DNA from 3 places in the Streptomyces sp. NPDC088400 genome. Region 3 is predicted to be linked to each of the others. Evidence: riboswitches for the same ligand, from Rfam matches in the RefSeq annotation. Region 3 holds a riboswitch; each other region holds the start of a gene.

Region 1 (4,873 bases), on a different contig from region 3:
ACCCTGCGCGCCGATAGGCTTGAGACAGGGCCCTACCGCGTCCCCAACCCAGACGAAAACCCAGGAGCGAGCATGAGCGCTGTTACCCCCGTCGGAGGCGACACCGTGGCGGCGTACTCCTGGCCGGGTGTGCTGGACGCGCTGCTCAGCGGCGCCGACCAGAGCGCGGACGCCACCGCCTGGGCGATGGACCGGATCATGAGCGGCGCGGCCACCGACGCGCAGATCGCCGGTTTCGCGGTGGCCCTGCGTGCCAAGGGCGAGACCGTCGCGGAGATCACCGGTCTCGTACGGGCGATGTACGCGCACGCCCAGTTGATCGACGTACCGGGCCGGAGCGTCGACATCGTCGGCACCGGCGGCGACGGCGCCAAGACCGTCAACATCTCCACCATGTCCGCGATCGTGGTGGCGGGCACCGGCGCGAAGGTCGTCAAACACGGTAACCGGGCCGCGTCCTCGGCCAGCGGAGCGTCCGACGTACTGGAGAAGCTCGGCGTCAACCTGGAACTGCCCCCGCAGCGCGTCGCCCAGGTCGCCGAGGAAGCGGGCATCACCTTCTGCTTCGCGGTGAAGTTCCACCCCGCCCTGCGCTACGTGGCGGCCGCCCGCCGCGAACTGGGCATCCGCACCACCTTCAACTTCCTCGGCCCGCTCACCAACCCGGCGAAGGTACGCGCACAGGCGACCGGCGTCGCCGACGCCCGGATGGCGCCCATCATGGCGGGCGTGCTGGCCGAACGGGGCGCGTCCGCACTGGTCTTCCGGGGCGACGACGGCCTCGACGAACTGACCACCACGGCCACGTCCCGGGTATGGGTCGTACGGGACGGACAGGTCACCGAGGAGCCCTTCGACCCACGGCAGGTGGGCCTGGAGCTGGTACCGGTCGAGGCACTGCGGGGCGCGGACGCGTCGTACAACGCGGACGTCGCCCGCCGGCTGCTGGCCGGCGAAACCGGTCCCGTACGCGACGCGGTGCTGCTCAACTCGGCGGCGGCGCTGGTGGCGTTGGACCCGACGGGGGACTCGCTGGAGCTGCAACTGGCGGCGGGGATCGCGAGGGCGGCGGAGTCGATCGACTCGGGGGCGGCGGGACGGGCGCTGACGCGCTGGGTCACGGCGAGCAACATGTAGCCGTCCGGCGGGGGCGGTGTCGCCGTCCGGCGGGGCGTGGTCGGGGTGCGTTGTTGGCTGGGGCCGGTGGTTCGGTGCGGGTTGTTGCCGGGTGCCGCTCCGGGGTCATGTCCTGCACTGCATGATTTACGCCGCGTGCGGCTTTGTTCTTCGTGTGACGGCTCGTGAGCGGCACAAATCACGCTTTACGTTCCGGACACGACCCCTGCGCGACCCCCTTCACCGCCCGCCACAGACCACCCCAGCGCGCCAGGGCCGTACCCCCACCGGGCAGGCGGGGATCCGGCGGGAGGGGGTCGGGGTCGCAGGAGGTGACGTGTCCGGACGTAGAGCGTGATTTGTGGCGCACACCGGCCCGCACCCTGAAAACAAACCCGCACGCGCCGTAAATCATGCAGTCCGGACATGCGCCTCCGGAGGCCCCGGCACCCGCACCCACCACACACCGCACCCGCCACCGAGCCGTACCCGCACCCCCCCGCCGGACGGCGAGACCGCGTCCCGCATCGCGGACACCCCCTGCTCCCTCTCGGCACGCTGTGCCATACTCTCGGCCAAGGTCATGAGTGACAGCGATTAAGGCCCCGGCTCGCTGTCCGGCAACCCTCCGTCCGTGGCGGGGTGCCCCGGGTGAAGACCAGGCCGTAGGCAGCGAGGTCTGCGGCAAGCGCGGACCCCTGTGATCTCTGGGGTCCTGGTCCTCAAGGGAGCAGCCTCGTGAGCAAGCGAATGCGCTAGGGCATCGACGCCCCTCTTCAACACACCTCCGCACGGTGTTCTCCGTGTGTCGAGGCAACCCCCGCACCGTCACGGTTCCGCCGTGCCCGCGGGTCCTTGAAGCCGTTTCGACTTGTCCTGCCGGGAGATTTCGCCATGTCCGCGTTCCTGAATGCCGCTACCACCGACTCCGCCGCCACCTCCGACGACCCCGCCTGCGCCGCGCCGCTTCCCGTCCTCGGGCGGGACGTCACCGTCCCGCTCGTCACCGGCGGCGAGGTCAGCTACGCCGCGCTCGATTACGCGGCCAGCGCCCCGGCGCTCCAGCGGGTGTGGGACGACGTCGCCGCCTATGCCCCGTACTACGGCAGTGTCCACCGCGGCGCCGGGTATCTCTCGCAGCTCTCCACGGACCTTTTCGAGAACAGCCGCCGCACGGTCGCGGAGTTTCTCGGCTGCCGCGCCGACGACCAGGTCGTCTTCACCCGCTCGACCACCGATTCGCTGAACCTGCTGGCCGGCGCGCTGCCCGCCGGCTGCGAGGTGTTCGTCTTCGAGACCGAGCACCACGCCTCGCTGCTGCCCTGGCGGGATGCGCGGGTGACGTTCCTGAACGCTCCCCGTACGCCCGAGGATGCCGTCGCCACGCTGGAGCGCGCGCTCGCCGGGAGGGACCCTCAGGGGCCGGCGCTGGTGTGTGTCACCGGCGCGTCCAATGTCACCGGTGAGCTGTGGCCCGTACGGGAGTTGGCCGCCGCCGCGCATGCCCAGGGGGCCCGGATCGTTCTCGACGCCGCGCAGCTCGTGCCGCATCACGCGGTGGACATCGCCGAGCTGGATGTCGACTGGATCGCCTTCTCCGGGCACAAGCTGTACGCGCCGTTCGGCTCCGGAGTGCTCGCGGGCCGGTCCGACTGGCTTCAGGACGCGGAGCCGTATCTCGCGGGCGGCGGAGCCAGCCGTACGGTGGCACGCCGTGCCGATGGCGGGGTGGAGGTCGAGTGGCACACCACGGCCGCCCGGCACGAGGCCGGTTCGCCCAACGTGATCGGTGTGTACGCGATCGCCTCCGCCTGCAAGGCGCTCTCGGAGGCCGGGTTCGACGCGCTGGCGGCCCGTGAGCAGCGGCTGGTCGGCCTGGTGCGTGCGGGGCTGGCCGAGGTGCCCGAGGTCAAGGTGCTCTCGCTGTTCGGCGACGACGCCCCGCGTGTCGGTGTCCTGTCGTTCGTGGTCGACGGCTGGAACAGCTCGCACTTCGCCGCTGCGCTGTCCGCCGAGTACGGCATCGGCGTACGGGACGGTCTCTTCTGCGCCCACCCGCTGCTGCGGACCCTGCTGGGCAGTGACCCGCGGGACCCGGGGGAGTGCGGTGCCCCGGAGGCCGGTCCGGGCGAGCGCTCGCTGAACGCGATCCGCGTCAGCTTCGGCGCCGGGACGCCGGACGAGCATGTGGAGCGGTTCGTCCGGGCGGTGCGCGAGCTGGTGCGTGAGGGTGCCCGGTGGAACTACCGCACGGAGGACGGCCGTTGCGTCCCCGACCGCGGCTGACCGGCCGCCGGGCGCCCCGGGTCGGCGGGTGCGCCCGGCACCGTGAGCCGCGGGACCTCTGAAACAGGGCCTACGCGTCGAGGCCGATGGCGAAGGCCGCTTCCAGGTCGTGCTGGGAGTACGTACGGAACGCCACATGCGTGTCCGTGGCCTCGACGCCCTCGATCTTGCTGATCCGGCCGGGGATGACATCCGCCAGGTCGTCGTGCTTGGGCACCCGGACCATGGCGATCAGGTCGTACGTACCGGTCACCGAGAAGACCTCGCTGACGCTGTCCAGCGCGGCGATCGACTCCGCGATCTCGGGGATCCGGTCGACGCTGGTCTTGATGAGCACGATCGCGGTGATCACGGTTGGCGTTCTCCCTCGGTGGCCCCGGTTTGGTCCCTCACTCTATCCCTCCGCCAGTAGCGTCCCCAGGCGTAGAGGAAGCCGGTGCCGAAGCCCACCAGGTGCGCGAGGTAGGCGACCCCGGGTCCCGGGCCGGCGCCGCGTGCGGCCAGCCACTGGAGGACGAACCAGAAGATCAGCACGATCCAGGCGGGGAAGCGCAGCGGCAGAAAGAGCAGGAACGGGAAGAGACTGGTGACGCGGGCCCGGGGAAAGAGGAAGAGGAAGGCGCCGAGCACTCCCGAGATCGCGCCCGAGGCCCCGACCAGGGTCTGCTCCGAGGTGGCGTTGGCCGCCGCGTACACGAACAGCGCGAGATAGCCGACGGTGAGGTAGAACAGCGCGAAGTGTGTCCGGCCCATGCGTTCCTCGGCCATCGCTCCGAAGACGTAGAGGAAGAGCATGTTCCCCAGCAGGTGCAGCCAGCTGCCGTGGACGAAGAGCGCGGTCAGCGGGGTGAGCAGGATCCGCGGGGAGCTGCGCATCAGCTCGCTGGGGATGACGCCCCACTGTTCGAAGTGCGCGCTCTGCGCGGCGAGGACCGAGTCGCCCTCCCCGTACGCCGGGTTGAACCCCGAGACCGGGCTGATCAGGAAGGCCAGCAGGCACAGGCCGATCAGTCCGTAGGTCACCACCGGTCCGCCGGCCGCTGTCCGCCAATTCGTCACGGACAGAGCATGTCGTACCGGGACCGAGTGGCACAGAGTGCCTCGCCGCTCCCTGGGGTGCCTGTGAGGCCGTAGGGTTGCAGGGAGTATTTCTCTCCGCAGTTCGACGGTGCACCGCGGGACTCCGCATGAGGGACGACGAAAAGAGGACGGCAACGATGACGACGGTTCCCCAGCCGACGGCCGACACCCGGTGGCGCTGCACGCTGTGCGGCAATCTCACGCGCTTCGATGTGACCCGGTCGTCGAAGGCTGTCGAATACGTCCATCTGGACCTGGCCGGAGAACCGAAGATCGAGGAGCGCGAGGTGGTCAGTGAGACCATCGAGTCGGTGCGTTGCCGCTGGTGCAACGCGGTGGATCAGATCGAGCTGGTTGACAGGCCAGGGGCCGGTTCCTGAGGGAGCCGCCC
Region 2 (4,873 bases), on a different contig from region 3:
CGGGTCGAGCAGACCGGCGTCGATCAGCTTCTTCGTCACGCCGACGGTCACGCCGCCCGCCGTCTCCGCGAAGATCCCCTCGGTGCGCGCCAGCAGCTTGATCGCGTCCACGATCTGCTCGTCGTTGACGTCCTCGACCGCGCCGCCGGTGCGGCGGGCGATGTCCAGGACGTACGGGCCGTCGGCCGGGTTGCCGATCGCCAGGGACTTGGCGATGGTGGCCGGCTTCTGCGGCCGTACGACATCGTGGCCCGCCTTGAAGGCGGTGGACACCGGCGAGCAGCCCTCGGCCTGCGCGCCGAAGATCTTGTACGGCTTGTCCTCGACCAGGCCCAGCTTGATCAGCTCCTGAAGACCCTTGTCGATCTTCGTGAGCTGCGATCCGGAGGCGATCGGGATGACGAGCTGGTCCGGCAGCTGCCAGCCGAGCTGCTCGCAGATCTCGTACGCGAGGGTCTTGGAGCCCTCGCCGTAGTACGGCCGGAGGTTGACGTTGACGAAACCCCAGCCCTCGCCCAGCGGGTCGCCGATGAGCTCGGAGCAGAACCGGTTCACGTCGTCGTAGTTGCCCTCGATGCCGACCAGTTCACCGCCGTAGACGGCGGCCATGACGACCTTGCCCTGCTCCAGGTCGTGCGGGATGAACACGCAGGAGCGGAAGCCGGCCCGGGCGGCGGCGGCGCCGACGGCGCCGGCCAGGTTGCCGGTGGAGGAGCAGGAGAGCGTGGTGAAGCCGAAGACGCGGGCGGCTTCGACGGCGATGGCGACGACGCGGTCCTTGAAGGAGTGCGTCGGGTTGCCGGAGTCGTCCTTGATGTGCAGGGAACCGGTGACACCCAGCTCACGGGCCAGGTTGTCGGCCTTGACCAGCTTGGTGAAGCCGGGGTTGATGTTCGGCTTCGTGGCCACATCGGCCGGTACGGGAAGGAGCGGGGCGTAGCGCCAGATGTTGTCCGGGCCCTCCGCGATGCGCTTCTTCAGCTCTTCGGGGCTGCCGCTCGGCAGGTCGTACGCGACTTCGAGCGGCCCGAAACAGCTCGCGCAGGCGAAAATGGGACCGAGGCCGAAACGCTCTCCGCATTCGCGGCACGAGAGGGCGGCGGCGGGTCCAAGATCAACGGACGCACCGGTGTCGGCGTTGTCGTTGGGGACAGTCTGCACAGCCATGGAGGCGAGGCCCTTTCTCCTCATCTTCCTCGTGACGTACTTCGCCACAAGACGGAATTGGCACCTTCCCCACCGTGACCTCTGCATGGTCGGCGGGAGGGTTGCCGGGACTTCAACGGGCCGTTCCCTCAGTCCCTCTGGATGAGCGCTATGGCACCGGAACCTGGATCCGATGCGTTTTTCGGCGTGATGACCCCGGCATGCGGTGGTCATACGCGTTGTTCAAGACTGTAACCGAAGGGGCGGATGGTGGAGATAGTCGTCCGCACCGCGAGATGGATCACGTTCATGGCACACGCTCAGGGAGTTTCGACCGTGCTGGAAGAGGTGGAGCACTGGCTGACCAGGCGTTCCTGGTCAGCGGCAGACCGTACGCTCGACCGGCTTCTGGCGGCGAAGGCCGCGCGCGGCACCACGGTGAGCGTGGTGCTGCCTGCGCTGAACGAGGAGGAAACAGTCGGCGAAATCGTCTCCGTCATCCGGCGCGAGCTGATGGAGAAGGTGGCGCTCGTCGATGAACTGGTAGTGATCGATTCCGGTTCCACCGACCGTACGTCCGAGGTCGCCGGGGCGGCGGGCGCGCGGGTGGTGCACCGGGACAGCATCCTGCCCCGGCTGCCCGCGCTTCCGGGCAAGGGCGAGGTGCTGTGGCGGTCGCTGCTGGTGACGAGCGGTGACATCGTGTGCTTCGTGGACGCCGATCTGAAGCGGTTCTCACCGGACTTCGTGTCCGGGATCGTCGGTCCGCTGCTCACGGATCAGGATGTGCACTTCGTGAAGGCGATGTACGACCGGCCGCTGGGCGGGCCGGGGGCCACCGGCTCACCGGGTTCCCTGGGCTCTCCGGGGGCGGCGAGCGGGCAGGGCGGGCGGGTGACCGAGCTGATGGCGCGGCCCCTGCTCAATCTGCACTGGCCGCAGCTGGCCGGCTTCGTACAGCCCCTGGGCGGCGAGTACGCGGCGCGGCGCTCGCTGCTGGAGCGGCTGCCGTTCCCCGTCGGATACGGCGTGGAGCTGGGGCTGCTGGTGGACACGCTGCACACGGTGGGGCTGGACGCGATGGCGCAGGTCGACGTGGGGGTACGGGTCCACCGCCACCAGGACGACCGGGCGCTGGGGCGGATGGCTGCGGCGATCTACCGTACGGCTCAACTCCGCTTGTCCCGTGGGCACTTGATACGTCCGGTGCTGACGCAGTTCGAGCGGGGCGAGGACGGTTTCGTACCGCGTACGCATGCCGTGGACACGGAGGAGCGGCCGCCGGTGCGGGAGATCGCGGAGTACACGGCCGGGCGCGCGGCGTAGGGGCGCACCGCCGGGGCGGCGGGTGTGCGCGGGGGCGGCGCCGTATGGGCGGACTCACGCGCACCGGACCGCGTCCGTACGTTTGAGCGTTTCCTGGACGGGCTAGGTTTCGGCACATGGCCTCAGAGCAAGCCGCCCAGGTTCTCGTCGCGTCCAACCGTGGCCCCGTCTCGTACACCCTGCGTGACGACGGCGAGCTGGCCGCGAAGCGCGGCGGGGGCGGGCTGGTGTCCGGCCTGTCGGCCATCGGGCCCGATACGGACGCGGTGTGGGTGTGCGCGGCGCTCGGGGACGGCGACCGGGAGGCCGTACGGCGCACGGGCGGCCGGCTCGACACCGCCGACACGGGCGGACAGCGCGTGCGCATGCTGGGCATCGCGCCGGACGTGTTCGCCGACGCCTACAACGGGGTCGCCAACTCCACGCTCTGGTTCGTCCACCACCTGCTCTACCAGACCCCGCTGGAGCCGTCCTTCGGCCCGGAGTTCCGCGCGCAGTGGGCGTCGTACGAGACGTACAACCGCGCCTTCGCCGAGGCGCTGGCCGACGAGGCGGGCGAGGGCGCGGCCGTGCTGGTGCAGGACTACCACCTGGCACTGGTGCCCGGAATGCTCCGGGCGCTCCGGCCTGACCTGCGGATCGGGCACTTCTCGCACACGCCGTGGGCGCCCGTCGACTACTTCCGGATGCTGCCCGACGACATCGCGCGCCAGCTGCTGCGCGGCATCCTCGGCGCGGACCGCGCGGCCTTCCTGACCCGGCGCTGGGCGGACGCCTTCACGGCCTGCTGTACGGAGCTGCTGGGCGGGACCGGCAACACCCGCATCGGGGTGCACGGCCTGGGCGCCGACGCCGACTTCCTGCGCGAGCGCGCGCACCGCCCGGACGTGGACGAGCGTCTGGGCGCGCTGCGCGAGCAGATCGGTGGGGGCGCGAGTACGGGCGGGGGCGCGGACCGGGGCGCGGACGCGGGCGCGGGCACGGACCGGAAGATCATCGTCCGGGTGGACCGTACGGAACTGTCCAAGAACATCGTCCGAGGCCTGCACGCCTACCGCCAGCTGCTGACCGACCGTCCCGAATGGCGCGAGCGCGTCGTCCACATCGCCTTCGCCTACCCGTCCCGGCAGGACCTGAAGATCTACCGCGACTACACCGCCGAGGTGCAGCGCGTGGCCGACGGGATCAACGCCGAATTCGGCACCCCGGGCTGGCTCCCGGTCATCCTCCATGTCCAGGACGACTTCGCCCGCTCGCTGGCCGCGTACCGCCTGGCGGACGTGGCCCTGGTCAACCCGATCCGCGACGGCATGAACCTGGTCGCGAAGGAGATCCCCGTCATCTCGGAGCGCGGCTGCGCGCTGGTGCTGTCGCGGGAGGCGGGCGCGTACGAGGAGATGGGCGAGGACGCGCTGGTGGTGAACCCGTACGACATCACGGCGACGGCGGCGGCACTGCACGAGGGCCTGAGCATGCCGGCGGAGGAACGCGCGGAGCGAGCGAAGCGCCTGGCCGCGACGGCTACGGCGCTGCCGCCGCAACAGTGGTTCCTGGACCAGCTGACGGCCCTGCGTGCGTAGCCGCCCGGCGGGGTTCTGCGCGTAGCCTCACGGCGGGGTTCTGGGTGCGGGGGTTTGTGGTGGGTGCGGGTGCCGGGGGCTCCGGAGGCGCATGTCCGGACTGCATGATTTACGGCGCGTGCGGGTCTCGTGATCGGGTGCGGGTTCGTAAGCGCCACAAATCACGCTCTACGTCCGGACACGTCACCTCCTGCGCCCCCGTCCCCCTCCCGCCCGTCTCTCGTCTGCGGGTCGGTGGGGCAACTGCGCCGCAGGCGGCCTAGCTCGCCGCCAACGTCGCCAGGAAGTCCGCCAGCGCCGCCGGGCCGGGGAGTACGAGGTCGGCTCGCTCCGCCAGTTCGGGGACTTCGCTGCCGCTGCATACGAGCAGCCCCGGGTGGCCGTCCGAGCGGAGTTTCTCGACCGCCGCGTAGGCCGGGAGGTCGCCCAGGTCGTCGCCCGCGTACAGGACCGTCTCGGCGCCCACCTCGCGTACGTACTCCGTCAGCGCCACGCCCTTGTCCATGCCGGGCGGGCGCAGCTCGAGGACCATACGGCCCGGTTCGACGATCAGGCCGTGGCGGGCGGCGAGTTCGTTCAGGGGGTCGCGCAGGGCTTCGAAGGCGGCCTGCGGGTCGGCGGAACGGCGGGTGTGGACGGCGACCGCGCGGCCCTTCTCCTCGATCCAGGTGCCGCGCCAGGCACCGATCCGGTCGAGGAATCCGGGGAGTTCGGCGCGGACCGATGCCACGCCCTCGTGGGCGGCGGGAGCTTTGACGGTGCCGCTGACGGCGTCCCAGCGCTCCGCGCCGTAGTGGCCGAGGACGACGAGATGGTCCAGC
Region 3 (4,873 bases):
TGCCGCGCACCGGCCCAGGAACAGAGAGACGTCCCCGACGGGCCCGGCAGGGATCCCGTGACGCGGGCACCGGCCAGGGGCCGCGTCGCCGGGTACTCCCGCGCGGATCGACATCAGGCCGGGGTAGGACGTACCGGAGCCGCCTCGGGTGACGACCCAGGACTTGCCTCTCCCTCCAGCCCGTACGTTCCTGGAGCAGGGCGGCTTCGTACTCGTTGGTGAACAAGAGCCGTACTCCTCGAAGTTGGTGCCCGCCGCACCCACCAACACCGGGGGGAGCACCGAGCACCCCCAGGCCGAAGGTGATGTTCGCCGCGACGCCTCCTCGGCGTACCTCCAAGTCGTCGACGAGGAAGGACAGGGATACGGTGGCCAGCCGCTCGGGGATGAGCTGTTCGGCGAACGGACCGGGGAACACGGTCAGATGGTCCGTGGCGATGGAGCCGGTGACGGCTGTCGGCATATCAGGCCCCCACGGCCTCGCGCAGGGCTCCCGCGCGGTCGGTCCGCTCCCAGGTGAAGCCGGGCAGCGTACGGCCGAAGTGACGGTACGCAGCGGTCTGTGCGTAGATCGGCCTGAGCAGGTCGAGGTCGCGGATGACGGCGGCCGGACGGAGGTCGGACACCTCACTGATGGCGGCCTCGATACGGGGCATGGGAACGGTGTTCGTACCGAACGCTCGATGAAGAGGCCGACCGGCTCGGCTTGCCGATCGCGTAGGCGACCTGGACCTCACAGCGGGCCGCGAGCCCGGCGGCGACGACGTTCTTGGCGACCCAGCGCGTCGCGTACGCCGTGGACCGGTCGACCTTGGAGGGGGTCTTGCCGAAGAAGGCACCACCGCCGTGGCGGGCCTGGCCGCCGTAGGTGTCCATGGCCGGTCCGCCCGTGGCTGATCCACATCTGCACCGCGCGCTAGGGTTCTCGCCCTGACGCTTGCCCCATCAGGTGGGCCTGACCGGCAAGGCGCCGTGCGGGCTGTATGTCGTCATCACTCGTCATGTCTTCATGATGTCCCCTCAGCGGGAGCGGGAGCGGGAGCGGGAGCGGAGGGCGGAGGGCGGAGCGGTTCTGTCGGGGCGTGCGGCAGGCTTCGCTATTGGTGCCCGGTGAGAGGGCAGGGTCTGCTGTCTGGGGACCAGTTGGGGACCACACGGTGTGCGCGGGACCGAACGGCGCGGGCGACAGCACACAGCTTGCTCCCTCGTTTAGTCCGTTTACGTGTTTCTTGGGAACCAGTTGGGGACCGCGGGGGTTCAGGGCCTGTCCGGCGATGCGCCCGCCGCGGGGTTCGGTGAAGAGCCGGCCTCCGCGGCGGGGCCGGCGGCGAGGATGCGCTCGGCGACGAGGGCGTATCTCCTCGATGGCCCAGTGTGCGCCCCCTGCCCCCCTGTCCCCGGCCTCCCGCCGCACCGAAGCGTGGGCGGGTCAACAGGGCCTGACTCAGGGCGAGTTCGGCTATTGGCCGACCGGACTCTACCCATCGGTAACCCTTGGCTGTCACGATGTGCCCGACACATCGGCCCCACCCCTCACCCAAGGAGACCGATATGGCGGCACTCGGCCTGCTCAGAAGCCTCACCACGACCGCGGTTCTCACCACGGCGATCGCGGCGGGCACCGCTCTTCCCGCCCTGGCCGCTCCCTCCGCCCCGGCGGCCACCCCGGCCGCCGTCGACACCGCGGCAGCTGCGAAGCCCGACTACGCGACCTGGCAGGCCGACATCGCCGCTGTCATGGACCAGGCCGACTCCTACATCGCCGGACGTCTCGCCTCGGTGCCCGCCGGCCAGAAACCCGCCATAGTCCTGGACATCGACAACACCTCGCTGGAAACCGACTATTCGTCGGCCTTGCCGACCCCGGCGATCCGGCGGACCCTCGCCCTGGCGGACTTCGCGCACGACCGCGGCGTCAAGATCTTCTTCGTATCGGCCCGCCCCGACCTCATCCAGTCGATCACCAAGTACAACCTGACATCGGTCGGCTACACGGTCGACGGGCTCTACGGCCGGTCGATCGGCGACCTGTTCACGGAGGTGAGCGCGTTCAAGACGGCCCAGCGCGTGAAGATCGAGAAGAACGGCTACACGATCATCGCCAACATCGGCAACAACACCACCGACCTGACCGGCGGCCACGCCGAACGCACCTTCAAGCTCCCCGATTACGACGGCCAGCTCTCTTGACCTGACTCTCCTGACCTGAGCACCCGACTCACGTCGTCGTTGGCGGAGGAGGTCCCGGAACGAGGGGCGACGGCCGTGCGCCGGCCTCGTCCCTCAGTTCATCCGCTCCGCTGACGGTTTTGAAGTACCCAGCGGCGATCAGACCTGCCAGGGAAGCCCGTCACCGGGCGCGGGGCGTGCACGGTCAGGGTGCGGGCGGGGAACTTCATGACGCCGCACGCTCGTCGCGCGCCTCGTCGGGGTGGGCCAGGCCCAGGTGGTCGCGCAGAGTGGTGCCCTCGTACTCCGTGCGGTACACGCCGCGTTCCTGGAGCAGTGGGACTACCTGGTCGGCGAAGGCGTCGAGGCCGCCGAGGGTGATGTGCGGGACGAGGATGAAGCCGTCACTGGCGTCGGCCTGGACGAGGTCGTCGATGGTCCGGGCGACGGTGGCCGGGGAGCCGACGAAGTTCTGCCGGTTGCCGGTCTCGATGACCAGGTCCCGGATCGACCACTGGTTGGCGGCGGCGAGTTCGCGCCACTCGCGGGCCGTGGCCGACGGGTCGCGGTACATCCGTACCTGGGCGCGCCCGCGGGCGATGGTGTGCTCGCCGAGGTCGGGATCGATGTCGGGGAGCGGTCCGTCGGGGTCGTACGCGGACAGGTCCCGGTTCCAGACGAACTCCAGGTGCTTGATGGCCGTGGCCCCGCTCACCTGCCGGCGGCGCACCTCATGGGCCAGTTCCTCCGCCTCGGCGTCGGTGTCGCCGAGCACGAAGCTCGCGGCGGGCAGGATCAGCAGCTGGTCGCGGTCGCGGCCGTACCGGGCCAGGCGGCCCTTGAGGCCGGCGTAGAACGCCTTGCCCTCCTTGAGGGTGGCGTACCGGCTGAAGATGGCGCCGGCGCTCGACGCGGCGAACTCGCGTCCCTCGTCGGAGTCGCCGGCCTGGAAGATCACCGGGCGGCACTGCGGGCTGCGCGGTACGTTGAACTGCCCCTGGATGTCGAAGTGCCGGCCCTGGTGCACGAAGGCTCCGGCCCGCGCGTCCCGCAGGAAGGTACCGGTCTCCCGGTCGGCGACGATCTCGTCCCCGCGCCACGGCGCGGGTTCGCCCGCTCATGTGGTCATCGGCCCCGGCCCGCAGACAAGCAACCCTTCCACCGCGACAGGGTGCTCCGGGTGACGACCGGTCCCGCCGGCGCGGCGGGGCAAGCGCGGTCTCGCGTCTCGCGAGCCCGGAGGCAAGACGGGTGGCAATGCCCAGGAACGGCTTGACGAGGCGCCTGCACATCGATCTGTTGCGTGTCTCCAGCGCTTACTGACCCACCACCGGCCCGTGCGATCCGGAGTCCGTTCGGTCCGGCCGTTCGGTCCGGGGTCCGTGCGGTCCGGACCGGTGTGAAAAGCGCAGTCGCTCCGCATTCGGTCGCTGGTGCCCACAAGGCGGCGGTGGCCTCCTCGTTCCCCAAGGGAGAGTCATGCCCGAGACAGCTTCGCGCAACTCCAGCACCGCCACGTCCAGTGGCTGTCACCAGAGTTCGTCCGCTTCGGGGCTCCGCCCCGGGACGGGCGCGGCGTCCCCCCGTCCGCACCGCTTCCAGAGCCGGATCGGCGTCGGCCTCGCCGGCGGCTTCTACCCGACACCGCACCGCTACGACCTCTACCTGTCGGCGAGTTGTCCCGGCTCACTGCGAATCTCGATCACCCTCGACCTGCTCGGCCTCAAGGACTCGGTCGCCACCACGCTTTTGACGCACCCCGCCGAGACACCCGAAGCCTTCGCCTCACTGCGCGGTGCGTACGAGGCCACGGTGCACCACTACGACGGGCCGCTGACCGCGCCCGCGCTGCGCGACCGCTGGAGCGGACGCATCGTCAGTAACGATACGGCCGACATCCTCTGCGACCTCGCGGGCCTGCTCTCCGGACACGACGGAGCCTGCCCCTCCGCCCTCAACCCGCCGGCTCTCGCCCCGGACATCGACGTCCTCCGCGACCTGCTGGACCGGGACGTCACCCCGGCCGCCCAGTCCTCGGGGCGAGCGGCGGCACTGAGCCTGCTGGACCGTCAACTCGCCACATCTCCCTACGCGTTGGGTGAGGACCTGACGGCCGCGGACGTGGACCTGTGGGTAGCGCTCGTCCATCTCGGCCCGGCCGGCACCCTCTGCTCGTACCCCCGGCTCCGGGACTACGTAAGCCGCCTCGGTGAGCACCCCGCCTTCGAGGGCAGGAACGAGGCGCTGTCCGACGCGGCGTGAGCCCCCGGGCCCAGGCCCGTCGAGAGGCCGGGACGGGCGGTACAACCATCCGTACCGTTCGCGGGTCACATCAAGTGGGAGCAAACCGCTCCCAGGGACACAAGGGGGAAATATGAGAATCACGCGTAATGTCGCTGCCGTCGGGGCGTTCGCCGCGCTGGCGGTGGGCGCGGGGACCGTGTTCAGCACGACCGCCTCCGCCGCACCCAACGTCACACCGCAGGGCGTCTGCGGCAAGGCCTACAAGACCGTGAACTCGGCGGCCATCGGCTCGCTGGGCACGGTCTACCTGACCTACAACTCCTCGAACGGCAAGAACTGCGTCGCGACCATCCGTACCAACCCGGGCGCGGCCAAGAACATGTCCACGTACATCTACGTCCCCGACAGCGACGAGTGGGCCGGGGACTCCGGTAGTTACACGTCGTACGCGGGGCCGGGC

Evidence for each region. A riboswitch is a leader RNA that binds a small molecule or an ion and turns the genes downstream of it on or off. The one in region 3 is predicted to bind S-adenosylmethionine.
Region 1: it holds a riboswitch for S-adenosylmethionine, as region 3 does, so the genes downstream of both, ACIQD6_RS13640 (aminotransferase class V-fold PLP-dependent enzyme) here and ACIQD6_RS08015 (glutathione S-transferase C-terminal domain-containing protein) in region 3, are expected to answer to the same signal.
Region 2: it holds a riboswitch for S-adenosylmethionine, as region 3 does, so the genes downstream of both, thrC (threonine synthase) here and ACIQD6_RS08015 (glutathione S-transferase C-terminal domain-containing protein) in region 3, are expected to answer to the same signal.

The regions. Positions count from the first base shown of each region.
Region 1 covers NZ_JBIVMZ010000004.1:524,761-529,633, forward strand. The annotation lists gene trpD (anthranilate phosphoribosyltransferase) at 73-1,137, shown strand; SAM riboswitch class IV at 1,696-1,813, shown strand; gene ACIQD6_RS13640 (aminotransferase class V-fold PLP-dependent enzyme) at 2,011-3,402, shown strand; gene ACIQD6_RS13645 (Lrp/AsnC family transcriptional regulator) at 3,473-3,754, opposite strand; gene ACIQD6_RS13650 (rhomboid family intramembrane serine protease) at 3,751-4,461, opposite strand; gene ACIQD6_RS13655 (hypothetical protein) at 4,620-4,862, shown strand.
Region 2 covers NZ_JBIVMZ010000008.1:258,687-263,559, forward strand. The annotation lists gene thrC (threonine synthase) at 1-1,167, opposite strand, end outside; SAM riboswitch class I at 1,185-1,315, opposite strand; gene ACIQD6_RS21760 (glucosyl-3-phosphoglycerate synthase) at 1,483-2,472, shown strand; gene ACIQD6_RS21765 (trehalose-6-phosphate synthase) at 2,589-4,052, shown strand; gene otsB (trehalose-phosphatase) at 4,312-4,873, opposite strand, start outside.
Region 3 covers NZ_JBIVMZ010000002.1:875,512-880,384, forward strand. The annotation lists partial or broken gene ACIQD6_RS07995 (carbohydrate kinase family protein) at 232-463, opposite strand; partial or broken gene ACIQD6_RS08000 (methionine adenosyltransferase domain-containing protein) at 465-942, opposite strand; gene ACIQD6_RS08005 (HAD family acid phosphatase) at 1,552-2,190, shown strand; partial or broken gene ACIQD6_RS08010 (LLM class flavin-dependent oxidoreductase) at 2,396-3,268, opposite strand; SAM riboswitch class IV at 3,285-3,391, shown strand; gene ACIQD6_RS08015 (glutathione S-transferase C-terminal domain-containing protein) at 3,649-4,431, shown strand; gene ACIQD6_RS08020 (spore-associated protein) at 4,544-4,873, shown strand, end outside.